DNA from 2 places in the Rhizobium sp. Leaf341 genome. Region 1 is predicted to be linked to the other one. Evidence: predicted binding sites of a transcription regulator. Region 1 holds the regulator's gene; the other holds the start of a gene.
The links. Region 1 encodes LexA, which represses DNA repair genes until DNA is damaged. Its sites were predicted from a motif close to TGTTCNNNNTGTGTTCNG; they were not measured.
Positions count from the first base shown of each region.

Region 2: a site for LexA is predicted at 6,305-6,322, ahead of ASG03_RS06530 (YifB family Mg chelatase-like AAA ATPase). Genes of this name have one in related genera too.

Region 1 is NZ_LMPE01000015.1:9,719-17,647, forward strand. It holds tRNA gene ASG03_RS14990 (tRNA-Cys) at 499-572, shown strand; gene ASG03_RS15000 (hypothetical protein) at 1,262-1,549, shown strand; gene ASG03_RS15005 (hypothetical protein) at 1,799-2,038, opposite strand; gene lexA (transcriptional repressor LexA) at 2,367-3,083, opposite strand; gene ASG03_RS15015 (single-stranded DNA-binding protein) at 3,344-3,880, opposite strand; gene uvrA (excinuclease ABC subunit UvrA) at 4,212-7,133, shown strand; gene ASG03_RS15025 (DUF72 domain-containing protein) at 7,184-7,929, shown strand, end outside.
Region 2 is NZ_LMPE01000003.1:1,043,562-1,051,490, reverse strand. It holds gene ASG03_RS06565 (hypothetical protein) at 1-333, shown strand, start outside; gene ASG03_RS06560 (MarR family transcriptional regulator) at 635-1,144, shown strand; gene ASG03_RS06555 (dipeptidase) at 1,209-2,603, shown strand; gene ASG03_RS06550 (lysylphosphatidylglycerol synthase domain-containing protein) at 2,742-3,686, shown strand; gene ASG03_RS06545 (hypothetical protein) at 3,706-4,218, opposite strand; gene ASG03_RS06540 (cupin domain-containing protein) at 4,541-5,068, shown strand; gene gshB (glutathione synthase) at 5,227-6,186, shown strand; gene ASG03_RS06530 (YifB family Mg chelatase-like AAA ATPase) at 6,378-7,910, shown strand.

The DNA.
Region 1 (7,929 bases):
ATGGCAGCGGAAACGATCCCTCGGGTCTGGCAACGGCTTTATTCGGGTTCCAGACGCGCTATGCTGAGGCCCGCCGAAAGGCGTCGGAAGCGCAACCATTATACCCGACCGAGTGACGCCGGCGTTAGAGTGGTTCGCGGAGGGGTCGCGGTCATCTTCATCAAGCGTGGCGGGCAGCCCTGAGGGCGTCATGTTCACAGATCACCCGCGCGACGCATCCTCTTGGCAGACCTAGGCCTCCGAAATCTCCGAACCTCTTCGGGCGACCCAACGCTACGCGACAGGTGCGGCTTAGGACGGAGACCGTCGTCCTAATTTTTTCGGGGCCATTCCTGCATCGGTTTCGAAAGGCTTGACCGACAGACGGACGCAGTGGCGCCCCTTCCGCGATCCTGTGGCTGCTGGTCCCAAGAAAAGTTGGAAAAGCAGGCCCCTCCTCTTGCGCTTCGTCTGGGATGATTCTAAACGCTGGCCACGGCTCGTTGATCGACCCTAAGAGGCCTCGTGGCGGAGTGGTGACGCAGAGGACTGCAAATCCTTGCACCCCGGTTCAATTCCGGGCGAGGCCTCCATTCTCACCCGCTTCTCCCCTATCTGTCTGATCAAGCAACCTGTTTTCCACAGGCGCGGCAATCTTGAGGTTCAGCGGTTACCCTGGCGAGCTCCGGTTGGCTGATGTCGCTCTCCCGGTGAACGTCGTGTTGCGCAGTGGCGTAGCCCCAAGGCCGCACCTTGATCAACCTAGCCATTTGAAGCTTCATGATGACGGAGATACTTATCCCGAGCAACATCGTCCAGGGCGAGCACTGCATATGGCGGTGATGGGGAGTGGACGGATGTTTCGACTTCTGTCAGAAGGACCTCGGACGCGACTGCCGCTGGTTCTAGAGCGGGGTCGGGCGACAGATTGACGTCACGTCGCTGCCACGAGGTTACGGCGGCCGTCCAAATTTTCCAATGGTAACGACAGAGCCGTCGCCTCAGGCAGCTGCGGCCGCCGTGACGAGGGTGCGCCTCTCTCCCCTTTGCCGTTCAGTGCATCTTTCCCGCATCATCGCCTTGAAATCCCTAGGGATCACTCCGCGTAGGTTACACGCCGTTAAATCGGTGGCAGGCGTCAGATTCCCGTTGAACCCGCTTAAGCCATCGCTATTCTTCATTTAGCGTCCACGAACGGACGCCACAGAGATTCCTTGGGGGGATAAACACAATGTTGACACTGGCACGGCTGACAGGCGCGCTTGTTTTGGGCACGATTTTGATGTCCGGAACGGCACAAGCGGAAGATCTCGTCTTCTCGCTCAAAAACGGCACGCAATCCGTCCTCACGCGGTTCTACACGTCGCCCGTCGGCGTCAGCGAATGGGAAGGTGACGTATTCGGCGAGCAGGTTCTCAATCCGGGCGAGACCATCGAACTGACGATCGCAGATGGTCGCGATGTTTGCGATTATGACATGCGGTTCGAGTTCGAAGAGGGATCGAACCTCGCAACGACGGAAGACAAACAGAACCTCTGCGAGATGGGATCCTACACGATCCACGAGTGACCGAGGTCTGGTCGCGCCGCGCCATGCTTGCGCGGCCTTTCCGGCACTCCGGAGCAGCCTGGCGTCTCTGTTAGAGGGAGCTGGCTGCTCCGACGGTGGTCATCGGGACACTGTTGCCAAGGTCGTTGTTGGCATATTTGATCACGAGGATACTGAGGACGGATGCAAGCATCCCGACGAAAATCATTCTCATAGACATGATCCTTTGCGCAAAAGCGCGGAAAAAGTGGGGCCGCGAGGTCGGCCTTCTCAGTCGAAATCACCGATCCGACCGTGCTGTTCCAGAACGACGGATGGCTCGCACTCTCCGATCGCCACGCGTCCGCGCCTGGAGAGGGCAATCGTCCCGGCGTGCGTTTCCGCCAGCCGACCCGCCAACTGCCGTGCAGCGTCGGCACTTTCGGCCATGATCGGTTCGCGTGACTGAGAGACCTCGCCCTCGTTCACATCGAAGACCAGGACTTCAAAACTTTCCGTTGTTCCCGGCATCTCGGTCTCCGCAGCATTCGGACGGTTAACGCGGCCGCCTGCAACCGGTTCCACAGTCCCGTCACACGACTCAATCGATAGGAGAACGGCACTGTCGCTCGGCGACAGGCTTTGGCCACCACGTACCGAAACGCAACTGCTAGCCTGATCCCGTGGAACGTTCATACGACCAAGGACGCGAGACGAAACCGCACGCACAACATCACGCGCGCGCTTTCGCGACACGACGACCGGGAGCGAACCCATCGCACCAGCGGCCATCTTGCTCGGTCAGCGATACCGGTCGCCGATTTCTGTCCGACGTGGTGCGGTCAGGTGTGCGTGGATTTTACTGATAGCGGCGAATCAAGCCGACAAGCTTTCCTTGAACCTTGACACGGTCCGGTCCGAAAATGCGGGTCTCATAGGCGGGATTTGCTGCTTCCAGGGCCACGGACGCTCCTTTGCGTCGGAAGCGCTTCAAGGTCGCCTCTTCGTCATCGACCAGCGCAACGACGATCTCACCGGGGCTCGCGCTGTTGGCGTTCCGAATGATCACGGTGTCGCCATCGAGAATACCGGCATCCACCATGGAGTCCCCGCGGACCTCCAGGGCGTAATGTTCGCCGCTGCCCAGCATGAAGGCGGGTACGGCAATGTCATGCGTGTTGTTCTGAATGGCGGAGATCGGAACCCCCGCCGCGATGCGGCCCATGACAGGAACCGATACGCTGTTGTCGTTTCCCACCGCCAACGGCGGCGTCAGCGGTGTCTCCGAAGCGGGAGCCGGACGGCTTCCCTGGATGACGCTGGGCGTAAAGCCGCGCTTCGGCGGAGTGGACGCGAGATAGGCGTCCGGCAATTTGATCACCTCCAGCGCGCGCGCCCTGTTCGGCAGACGCCGGATGAAACCCCGCTCCTCGAGCGCCGTGATGAGACGATGGATGCCGGACTTGGATGCCAGCTCGAGGGCATCCTTCATCTCGTCGAACGACGGCGGGACACCCGATTCCTTCATGCGCTCATGAATGAAAATCAGCAATTCTTGTTGCTTGCGGGTCAGCATGATCAATCGACTCCAGAGTCACGAAACAAAGCAAGAACAGTGTTATATGTTCCTCATGTGTTCTGCAAGTCCCATTCCGCCTAACTCAACTGTCGTCGGCTCGCTTCCCGCTATTTCCATCAGCTTTTTTCTTGGTTTGGAGGCGCTTCTGGCACGATACGATCTCTCGATCGCGCAGAGGCCAAGCATCATACAGAAACGCCGTCGCGAAGACATTCGCAACGGCGAAAACTGTTCGATCGTGATAATCGGAAACGGAATCAGAACGGAATATCGTCGTCCAGATCCCGCGAGAAACCACCGCTAGATCCGCCGGCACCCCCGCCGGACCGGCCGCTGGAAGACGACGCCGGACGGTCGTAGTCGTCGCCATAGTTCGGGCCGCTGCTGCCGCCGTAATCGGCGCCACCGCGGCTTCCGCCGCCTCCACCGCCGCCGCCGCCGTCACGTCCGTCCAGCATGGTCAGCGTCGAATTGAAGCCCTGGAGCACCACTTCGGTGGAATAACGGTCGTTGCCGTCCTTGTCCTGCCACTTGCGTGTCTGCAACGCGCCTTCGAGGTAAAGCTTCGCGCCCTTCTTCACATACTGTTCGACGACTTTGCAGAGACCCTCGTTGAAGACGACAACCGTGTGCCATTCGGTCTTCTCGCGCCGCTCGCCGGAATTCCTGTCCCGCCAGCTTTCGGAGGTGGCGATGCGCAGGTTGGCAATCGGCTTGCCGTCCTGCGTCCGCCGGATTTCCGGGTCCGCACCGACATTTCCGATGAGGATCACCTTGTTTACGCTACCAGCCATCTCTTTGTCCTGTCTCCTGAACGCGGCTCGACCATCCGCAGTGTGCCGGAAGCCTACGCTTTTCGACGTGGCTTTTCGCCCCCGGCCGGCGGCAATCCACAGTTTGCAAATTTGTTCTTTATTTGTTCTAGGTGTTCGCTATGATCCTGTCAATCGAGCGACGCGCCAGACGGGTCGTGCGGGTTCGCAAGACGGACCGCGCGTTCCCTTCCGGCCGCCATCCGTCCGGCGGATTGCTTCAGCGTGGAATTTCGGTTTCGCGCGACGCCGGCTCGACATATGAAGTATCGATCTTAAGTAATGGCTTCGTCCCCACACAGAGCATCCTACCATGAGCGAATTCAAGACCATTTCGATCCGCGGTGCGCGGGAGCACAATCTCAAGGGGGTTGATCTAGACCTCCCGCGCAACAAGCTGATCGTGATGACCGGCCTTTCGGGGTCGGGAAAATCGTCGCTCGCATTCGATACCATCTATGCGGAGGGGCAGCGCCGCTATGTCGAGAGCCTCTCGGCCTACGCGCGCCAGTTCCTTGAAATGATGCAGAAGCCGGATGTGGATCTGATCGAGGGCCTCTCGCCGGCGATCTCGATCGAGCAGAAGACGACGTCCAAGAATCCGCGTTCCACCGTGGGGACGGTGACGGAAATCTACGACTACATGCGGCTGCTCTTCGCGCGCGTCGGCGTTCCCTATTCACCGGCGACCGGCCTGCCGATCGAAAGCCAGACGGTCAGCCAGATGGTCGACCGGATCCTGGCAATGGAGGAAGGTGCCCGCCTCTACATCCTCGCGCCGATGATCCGGGGCCGGAAGGGGGAGTACAAGAAAGAGCTCGCCGAGCTGATGAAGAAGGGCTTCCAGCGTGTGAAGGTCGACGGCCAGTTCTACGAAATTGCGGACGTGCCGGCGCTGGACAAGAAGTACAAGCACGATATCGACGTGGTCGTCGATCGCCTGGTCGTTCGCGGCGACATTGCCGCACGGCTCGCCGACAGTCTCGAGACGTCGCTGCGGCTGGCGGATGGATTGGCCATCGCCGAGTTCGCCGACAAGCCCCTGCCCGAGAAGGAGACGTCGGCCGGCGGCTCGGCCAACAAGTCGCTGAACGAGACGCACGAACGGGTGCTCTTTTCCGAGAAGTTTGCCTGCCCTGTGTCGGGTTTCACGATCTCGGAGATCGAGCCGCGCCTGTTCTCCTTCAACAATCCGTTCGGCGCCTGCCCCACCTGCGACGGCCTTGGCAGCCAGCAGAAGATCGACGAAGCCCTGATCGTGCCGGAGCATGACCGCACGCTGAAAAACGGCGCCATCGCGCCGTGGGCGAAATCGTCCTCTCCTTATTACAATCAGACGCTGGAGGCCCTCGGCAAGACGTTCGGCTTCAAGCTGAGCAATACCTGGGCCGACCTTTCGGACGCTGCCAAGACGGCGATCCTGCGGGGAACGGACGAGAAGATCGTGTTCCAATATGCCGACGGCGCGCGGTCCTACAACACCACCAAGACCTTCGAAGGCATCGTGCCGAATCTTGAACGGCGCTGGAAGGAAACCGAATCGGCTTGGGCGCGCGAGGAGATCGAACGCTACATGTCGGCGGCCCCCTGCCCGGCCTGCAAGGGTTTCCGTCTGAAGCCCGAGGCCCTGGCCGTCAAGATCGACCGGTTGCATATCGGCGAGGTGACCAACATGTCGATCCGCGTCGCGCGCGACTGGTTCGAGGATCTTCCCGCGCGGCTGACCGAGAAGCAGAACGAGATTGCCGTCCGGATTCTCAAGGAGATCCGCGATCGTCTGCGCTTCCTGAACGATGTCGGGCTGGATTACCTCAGCCTCTCGCGAAATTCGGGCACGCTTTCGGGCGGCGAAAGCCAGCGTATCCGGCTCGCCTCGCAGATCGGATCGGGCCTGACAGGCGTTCTCTATGTCCTCGATGAGCCATCGATCGGCCTCCACCAGCGCGACAATGCGCGGCTGCTCGATACGTTGCGGCATCTGCGCGACATCGGCAATACCGTCATCGTCGTCGAGCACGACGAGGATGCCATCCTGACCGCCGACTATGTGGTCGATATCGGTCCGGCCGCCGGCATCCATGGCGGTCAGGTCGTCGCTTCCGGCACGCCGCAGGAGATCATCGATCATCCCACGTCTCTGACGGGGAAGTATCTGTCGGGCGATCTCTCGGTTTCCGTGCCTGCCGAGCGGCGGAAGCCGAAGAAAAAGAAGGAACTGACCGTCGTCGGCGCGCGGGGCAACAATCTGAAGAACGTCACCGCGTCGATTCCGCTGGGCGTCTTCACCGCGGTAACGGGTGTTTCCGGGGGCGGCAAATCCACCTTCCTCATCGAGACGCTCTACAAGTCGGCTGCGCGACGCGTGATGGGCGCGCGTGAAATTCCGGCCGACCATGATCGCATCGACGGGTTCGAACATATCGACAAGGTCATCGATATCGACCAGTCACCGATCGGCCGGACACCGCGCTCGAACCCGGCGACCTATACCGGCGCCTTCACACCGATACGCGACTGGTTTTCGGGGCTGCCGGAGGCAAAAGCCCGCGGCTATCAGCCGGGACGTTTCTCGTTCAACGTGAAGGGCGGTCGCTGCGAGGCCTGCCAAGGCGACGGCGTCATCAAGATCGAGATGCACTTCCTCCCGGACGTCTACGTCACCTGCGATGTCTGCCATGGTAAGCGCTACAACCGCGAAACGCTCGACGTCACCTTCAAGGGCAAGTCGATCGCGGACGTTCTGGATATGACGGTCGAGGAGGGCGTGGAATTCTTCGCGGCCGTGCCGGCCGTGCGCGACAAGCTGGTCACGCTCAACGAGGTCGGCCTCGGCTACATCAAGGTGGGCCAGCAGGCCAATACGCTGTCGGGCGGCGAAGCGCAGCGCGTCAAGCTGGCCAAGGAGCTGTCCAAGCGCTCGACGGGGCGCACGCTGTACATTCTGGACGAGCCGACGACGGGGCTGCACTTCCACGACGTCGCCAAGCTGCTCGAGCTGCTGCACGAGCTCGTCAACCAGGGCAATTCGGTCGTCGTGATCGAGCATAATCTGGAGGTCATCAAGACAGCCGACTGGATCCTCGATTTCGGGCCGGAGGGCGGCGATGGCGGCGGGCAGGTCGTGGCCGAGGGAACGCCGGAGCAGATCGTGCGGGAGAAGCGGTCGCACACCGGCCACTTCCTCAAGGAACTGCTGGAGCGCCGTCCGGTGCGTAAGGCCGTCGCGGCGGAATAGGCTGTCGAGCAGGTCGTCCAAGGCTTTTGACGTTGGCGAGGGGTATCGGAATGCGTGGTAAAGGCGGCAGGATCCGTGTCGGCATCGGTGGCTGGACGTTCGATCCGTGGGAAGGGACGTTCTATCCCGAGGGGCTCGCGAAGAAGCGGCAATTGGAGTTCGCCGGCAAGGCGCTGCAGGTGATCGAGGTCAACGGAACCTACTACAGTTCTCAAAAGCCCGAAACCTTCGCAAAGTGGGCGTCAGAGGTGCCGGACGATTTCGTCTTCACGCTGAAGGCAAGCCGCTACGCAACCAACAAGAAGGTGCTGGCAGATGCGGGCGAGTCCGTCGCCCGTTTCCTCGGCCAGGGATTGACCGAACTCGGGCCCAAGCTCGGGCCCATCCTCTGGCAGTTCATGCCGACGAAGAGGTTCGATGCGGCGGATTTCGCGGCGTTTCTGGCCCTGCTGCCCGAGACGCAGGATGGCCTTGCCCTGCGGCACGCGATCGAGGTTCGTCACCCGTCGTTCCAGGTCGAGGCTTTCGTGGATCTGGCGCGACGGCACAACGTCGCCATCGTCTGTGCCGATCATGCGGATTATCCCATGATTGCGGATGTGACGTCAGACTTTGTCTATACCCGCCTGCAGACGGGCAGCGACGATGTCGAGACCTGTTACGACGAGCCGCGTCTCTCCGAATGGCAAGCGCGCCTTGAGGCCTGGGGATCCGGTGGCGTTGCGGACGGGCTGCCGCTGCTCTCGGACGCTCCGCCCAAGCATCCAAGAGACGTCTTTGCCTTCTTCATCCACGA
Region 2 (7,929 bases), on a different contig from region 1:
AACGACGGACCTGTCGATATCGCCCGGAAGATGGTTCTGGTACCGATGTTTCTGCTGGCCATGCGGGGGGTGAGAACATTTTTTCCGGAGGCGAAGGACGAAAGCCGGAGCCTGCTGACGCATCTCGAGTTCCAGCTTCTGGCCTCGGGTCTCCAGGCCGTCTTCGTCGTCTTGATCGCAACGCCGGGGAACGACGAAGCGTTGTCGCAGATGGCAAGGTTCGTGGTGTTGATGACGCTCGGAATGGCGGCCGTCAACATGGTCCTGTTCTGGCAGAGCCGTCGCTCGCATCCCAAACGCAATGACGCAGGTTCAAACCTTACCAATTTGTAATCAGGCTTCGCCCGGGGCTTCCCTTGAAAAGCCACATTCGGACCCACAAATCCAGGTCAACGGCAGCGTCAAGCGCCGTCATCTGGTCAAGGCCTGTCCCCCGCCGAACCCAGATGCAAGGACAAAGGCCTAACCCCCCTCTCCGGGCCTTTGTCCATCATCAAAAACCGTCATGGCCCGCCTCCGCCATGGCGGTTTTTCTATTTTAGCCCGTGATGGTATCTTCAGTTTGACCTCGGCGGGCCACTGCCGCCCGTCGCTGCGATCTTGTCACCGTCCCTTTGCAGGCGTACCGATGATCATGGCCTACGACCGCATGGAGTCCGCCACCTATCTCGCTGGCCTGCTGGCCAGACGCTTCTCCCGCCAGCTGCAGGAGAGGGGCCGAACGCTCGGCTTTGCGCCGGGGCAGTTTCCGGTTCTTGCAGAATTGTGGACCGCGGATGGTCTGACCCAGCTCCAGCTGCTCGACCGGCTGGATGCCGAGCAGGCGACGCTTGCCAACACGCTCGCGCGCATGGAGCGCGATGGGCTGATCGTGCGGCGTCCGCATCCGGGCGACCGGCGGGCGCAGCAGATCTTTCTGACCGACCGGGGGCGGGCGCTCGAAGGCGACGCGATGGCAGCTGCAAAGGCGGCGGACGATGCACTCTTCGTCGGCTTCCGACGCTTCGAGCGCGCCCTGATGCTCGAATACATGCGCATGGCCATCGCCAATGCCCCCCAACCTCAGCGGGATGCCCACGAGGCATGCGCGCGCGCGCCGGAGACGGAGGACGGCCGGGACACGCCTGGCAAAAGCTCGAAATGAGGCGCGGGTCTTCCCATTCGGGAATTTTTGAGTAGGGTCGCGCCGACATCAAGGAGCAGTGCCAATGACCGATATCACCGGCGTTCTTGCCAAGGCGGACACCAATCTCGACGCCAGCCTGGAGCGGCTCTTCGACCTCGTGCGCATCCCCTCCATTTCCACCGATCCAGCCTACAAGGACGCTTGCCGCAAGGCGGCGGAATGGCTGGTCGCCGACCTTCAGAGCCTTGGTTTCACAGCCTCCGTGCGCGATACGCCCGGCCATCCCATGGTCGTTGCGCACCAGGACGGCGCCGCCGCCGACGCGCCGCATGTTCTGTTCTACGGCCATTACGACGTGCAGCCGGTCGATCCGCTGTCGCTCTGGGACACCGATCCGTTCACGCCCGCCGTGCGCGAGCTGTCGCCCGGCCGCAAGGTCATCACCGGTCGCGGCACCTCCGACGACAAGGGCCAGCTGATGACCTTCGTCGAGGCCTGCCGGGCCTACAAGGAAACGCAGGGCAGCCTGCCGTGCCGGATCACGATCCTGTTCGAAGGCGAGGAGGAATCCGGCTCGCCGTCCTTGAAGCCGTTCCTCACTGCCCATGCCGAGGAGTTGACGGCCGACTATGCGCTGGTCTGCGATACCGGCATGTGGGATCGTGAGACACCAGCGATTTCGGCCGGCCTGCGTGGGCTCGTCGGCGAGGAAGTCGTGGTAACGGCGGCCGATCGCGACCTGCATTCCGGCCAGTTCGGCGGAGCGGCTGCCAACCCGATCCACATCCTGTCGCGTATCCTTGCCGGGCTGCACGACGAAACCGGCCGCGTGACGCTTGACGGCTTCTATGACGGTGTCGAGGAAACCCCGACGCAGATCAAGGCCGCATGGGAAACGCTCGGCCAGACGGCGGAGAAGATGCTGGGCGAAATCGGTCTCGCCATTCCCGCCGGCGAACAGGGCCGCTCGGTCCTCGAACTCACCTGGGCGCGTCCGACGGCCGAGGTCAACGGCATCACCGGCGGCTATACCGGCGAAGGCTTCAAGACCGTGATCGCCTCCAAGGCATCGGCCAAGATTTCCTTCCGCCTCGTCGGCCAGCAGGATCCGGCCGCCATTCGCACGGCGTTCCGCGATTTTGTCCGGGCTCGCATCCCGGCGGACTGCTCGGTCGAATTTCACGAACACGGCGGCTCGCCCGCTATCCAGCTGCCCTATGATTCGCCCCTTCTCAACACGGCGAAAGCAGCCCTGTCGGAAGAGTGGCCGAAGGCGGCCGTGATTATCGGCATGGGTGGCTCCATTCCGATCGTCGGCGATTTCCAGAAGATGCTGGGCATGGAATCGCTCCTGGTCGGTTTTGGCCTGTCGGACGACCGCATCCATTCGCCCAACGAGAAATACGACCTGCAGTCCTTCCACAAGGGCATTCGCTCCTGGGTCCGCATTCTCGACGCGCTGGCCGCAGCACGCTGAACACGCATGCTGAGACATTGAAATCTCTCAAGATTGTGAGGAGCTGCCGGCCGGGACGCCCTTGACCCGGCCGGGTGGCGATGGTCTCATGACCCATATGACATCGAGACTGCTTCCGCCGGACCGAAAAAGACCTGCATGAAGACGATCCGTGCTTTGATCTGGCCGGCTGTCGGGCTCGCAGCGATCCTGTTCTCGCTTTACGGCCTCTATCACGAGCTGCGGGGGCTTTCGCTTGCGGACGTGCTGACCCGCTTCGAGGCGGTGCCGCTGCGCAGCTGGCTTCTGTCGGCGGGCGCCACGCTGGTCGCCTACGCGGCGCTCGCCGCCTACGACCATCTGGCGCTCGAGCATCTCGGGCGGCGCCTGTCGCTGATCTTCATCACCATCTGCTCGTTTACCGCCTATGCCCTGTCGCACACCATCGGTGCATCGGTGTTCTCGGGCGCCGTCGTGCGATACCGGGCCTACGGATCCAAGGGGCTGAGCGTCAGCGAAACCGGCATTCTCGTCGCCTTCTGTTCGCTGACCTTCGTGCTGGGCACGCTGACCCTGTCGGCCATCGTGCTGCTGATCGAGCCGGAGATCGTCGATCGCTTTTCCGACGTCATCCCGATCGAAGCTTCGATTTCGACGGCGTTGTTCATTCTTGCGCTGATCTCGCTCTATATCCTGGGGAGTCTGATCGGCTTCCGTCCCATCAACACAAAATGGTTCCGGCTGGAATATCCGCGGCCGACGCTCGCTGTTCGCCAGCTGCTGATCGCCCCGGTCGAGCTGATCGGCGCGGCGGCGATCATCTATTTCGCCCTGCCGGCGATGGGCAATCCCGGCTATATGGTGGTTCTCGGCGTCTTTCTCGCATCGTTCTCTGCAGCGCTGCTCAGCCATGCACCCGGCGGCATCGGCGTGTTCGAGCTGATCTTCATCGCGGCGCTGCCGGAGGTCGATCCGGCATCGGTTCTGGCCGCCCTCGTCATCTTCCGGCTGTTCTACCTGGTCATTCCGTTTGTGATGGCACTCGTGGTGGTCGTCCTGTTCGAGCGCCGCCAGTTTCTGGAGCGGCGCCGCGTAGAGCCCTGATCGGAGGGGATTCGGTCTGTCACGACGGTGCGTGGCAGACCTTCGGCACGGCCTCGGCAAACGGTGTTTTCACCTCTTCGAGTTCCGCGCTCTCGATGTGCAAGGGCGTGAAAGGCGGCTCCTGGATGGCGGCATTGACGATGCGCGTCACATAGCATCCGGCAAAGATGCGCTCCCTGCCGTCCTTGTCGACGGAGCGCACGGCGACGGGCACCGGCGCATACAGGCTGCCCGCAGCCCCTTCCTGCGTGACTACGCCGGTCTTCACCTCGACATCGACCGTCTTTTTATAGCCCTCAACGAAGCTCGCATAATCTCCCGCCGGCGGCTTGTCGCCGAAATAGGCATAGGCGCGCGCATATTCTTTCCGTTCGATCGCATTGTAGAGCGACTGGACAAGCTTGGCGCCATCCGAGCGGTCGTCGACATAGGGCGCATCCTGCGCGAGAGCGACAGCCGGCGCGGCAACGGCGCCGGCGAGGAGGCTCCCTGCGACGAGGAAAATAGCGCAAGAGCGGGTCTGATGAAGCATGGTCGGTCCTCGTAATGGGGTGGCGTGGTGATGGCAGTGCGCGCAGGTGCCGGATGTGGGTGCCTGTAACGGGTCGAATGCCAGCGCTGCCCTCTACATGATGCACACACGTTTGCTGTAAAGCGCAAGGCGGCGGATTGTTTGCAGGGAACGACCATCCGCCTTCCGGAAAGCGAAGAGACCTGCGACATGCGGCGAATCTGCGACCGCTCGGTGAGCCGGATGCAAATGCGGCAATCGCTTAAATGCAAGCAATCTCTGCAACGCTGTTTTTGCGCCTTCTCGCTAGTCTCGGCCCATCACGGTTTGCCAGGGGGGCGATATGGCGCTGAAAATGCTTTTTGCAGAGTTCATGACGGTTGCGATGCGAGCGACGCCGCTCTTTCCGAAGTCTGGCGCCGTGCGCCCGGTCGCCCGTGGCAGGCGGCCCATGATCGCCTCCCCGGCCATCGACCTGCCGATGCTGCCCGCCCCCATCGATCCGGCCTGGATTGTTTCCGGTACACCCGTCGCACGGCTTGCCGAGCACTCCCGCAGCCATGACGACGCTGCCGTCACCGCCATGTGGGACTGCACGGCCGGCGAGTTCAATTGGTATTTCGGCTGGGACGAGACGGTCGTCATTCTCGAAGGCGAGGTGCATGTGACGGCCGAGGACGGCACCGAACAGACCCTGCGCGCAGGCGATATCGGATTCTTCAACGGCGGCACCTGGGCAAACTGGCGCATCGACACCTATGTGCGCAAGATCGCTTTCTGCCGCAAGCCGTTCCCCGAGCCTGTGGTGCTGGCCTATCGCCTGCGCGACCTGCTGCGCGGGGAGGCGCCGAAGCCTGCGCTCGCGGCCTGATCGGAGCGGCCGGAAAGCCGAGCGCATTCTGCCGGCGCGCCTGGTCGCACGGAGAAGACCGCGACTTTCGGGGGCTCCTGCCGGTTGCCTTTGGCCCGCCGGCATCCTACGTCATGAGGCCCGCCGGACATGCGGCGGATCGGTGACAGGGGAAGACTATGGCATTCACCAGGACGGCACTCCGAAACGTCGCGGTTCAGATGGACCACGTCTCCACCATCAATATCGCGGGCGACTCGACCTTTGCGATGAGCCTGGAGGCCCAGAACCGCGGCTACCGGCTGTTTCACTATACGCCGGATCGGCTGTCCTTGCGTGATGGGCAGGTCTACGCCACGGCGCAACCGATGATCCTGCGTGACGTGAAGGGCGACCACTTCACGCTCGGCGAACCGGAACGGCTGGATCTGTCCACCATGGACGTGGTGCTGCTGCGCCAGGATCCGCCGTTCGATATGGCCTACATCACCTCGACGCATCTCCTCGAGCGCATCCATCCGAAGACATTGGTGGTGAACGATCCCGCCTGGGTGCGAAACTCGCCGGAAAAGATCTTCGTCACCGAATTCCCGGACCTGATGCCGAAGACACTGATAACCCGCGATCCGGCCGAGATCGCCAAGTTCCGCGAGGAAATGGGCGATATCATCCTGAAGCCGCTTTACGGCAATGGCGGCGCCGGCGTCTTCCACGCCACCCGCGACGACCGCAACATGTCGTCGCTGCTCGAAATGTTCGGGCAGATGTTCCGCGAACCCTTCATTGCCCAGGAATATCTCCCGGCTGTGCGCAAGGGCGACAAGCGCATTCTTCTCGTCGATGGCGAGCCCGTCGGCGCCATCAACCGTGTCCCGGCAGAGCACGATGCGCGCTCCAACATGCATGCTGGGGGTAAGCCCGAGCCGACCGAGCTGACGGCACGCGAGAAGGAAATCTGCGCCCGCATCGGCCCGGCATTGCGCGACCGCGGCTTCCTGCTCGTCGGCATCGACGTCATCGGCGGTGTCATGACGGAGATCAACGTCACGTCGCCGACCGGCATCCGCGAGGTCAGCACGTTCGGCGGTGCCGACATTGCAGGCCTTTTGTGGGATGCGATCGAACGCAAACGCGCCTGAGCCGCGCCGTTCCGGGCGTCATGCTGGGTGGTCCGTGAACGGGCGAACCTGTGTTTTGTGACCCGGGTTGTAAGGGTTTCAACCTCCTATACGTGTCGAGTTGCGGCTGTTCGGCAGATGTTCTTGTTTTATTCCAATCGACGTGTAATGTGAGACATATCTCATAAACATATCGATTGGAGGAACGAGGCATGGTGGCACGGGTCAGCACGGTAGCGTTCCAAGGGATTGAGGGCGTTCCCGTCGACGTGCAGGTGATGGTCGCGCCCGGCAAGGTCGGCGTGCAGATCGTCGGACTGCCGGACAAGGCCGTGGCCGAAAGCCGGGAACGCGTGCACGCCGCCCTGCATGCCTCGGGCCTTTCCCTGCCGCCGAAACGCGTGACCATCAATCTGGCGCCGGCCGACCTGCCGAAGGAAGGCAGCCATTTCGACCTGCCGATCGCGCTCGGGCTCATGGCGGCATTGGGCGCAATCCCGCCGGACGCGTTGACGGACTACGTCGTCATCGGCGAGCTCAACCTTGACGGCACGATCGCGGCGGTCGCCGGCGCGCTGCCCGCAGCGATCGGGGCGAATGCGATCGGCAAGGGGCTGATCTGCCCGGCCGACAGCGGCGCGGAGGCGGCCTGGGCCGGGGCTGAGATCGACATTCTCGCGCCCCGCAGCCTCATCGCGCTTGCCAATCACTTCCGTGGCACGCAGGTGCTGACCCGCCCGGAGCCCGCTATCCGCGCGATACCCGCGAACATGCCGGATCTCGCCGATATCAAGGGTCAGGAAAGCGCCAAGCGCGCCCTCGAAGTGGCTGCGGCCGGCAACCACAATCTGCTGATGGTCGGCCCACCCGGTTCGGGCAAGTCGATGCTGGCGGCGCGTCTTCCATCGATCCTGCCGCCGCTGTCACCCGGGGAGCTCCTGGAAGTCTCGATGATCCATTCGATCGCCGGACAACTGCCGGGCGGCAAGCTTTCGGATCGTCGTCCCTTCCGCACGCCGCACCATTCCGCCACCATGGCAGCGCTCGTCGGCGGCGGCCTGCGCGCACGGCCGGGCGAGGCCTCGCTTGCCCATCACGGCGTGCTGTTTCTGGACGAATTTCCGGAGTTTACGCCGCAGGCGCTGGATGCCCTGCGCCAGCCGCTCGAAACGGCCGAATGCATCATCGCCCGGGCCAATCATCGGATCAGCTATCCCGCCGCCATCCAGCTGGTGGCGGCGATGAATCCGTGCCGCTGCGGCATGGCCGGCGAGCCGGGGCACAGCTGCGCCCGCGGTCCGCGCTGCGCCAGCGACTACCAGGCGCGCATTTCCGGTCCGCTGATGGACAGGATCGACATTCGCATTTCCGTGCCGGCCGTGTCGGCGGCCGACCTGCTCCGTCCGGCACCGGCCGAAACCAGTGCCGTGGTTGCGGCGCGCGTCGCCCGTGCCAGAGCGATCCAGATCGAGCGTTTTATCGATTACGGCATGCCCCGTATCACATCCAATGCGCGCTGCACGACGGCGATGATCGAGCGGATGGCCGAACCCGACGCGGCCGGGCTGCAGCTTCTGCGGGATGCGGCCGAACGAATGGCCTTTTCCGCTCGTGCCTATCATCGCGTCTTGAAAGTGGCCCGTACGCTTGCCGATCTCGACGGCGCTGCGAGGGTCGGGCGCATCCATCTTGCGGAGGCCATTTCGTATCGCGTGACGGGAGACCGCATGACCAGTGCGGCGTGAGACACGTGCATCGTTGTGC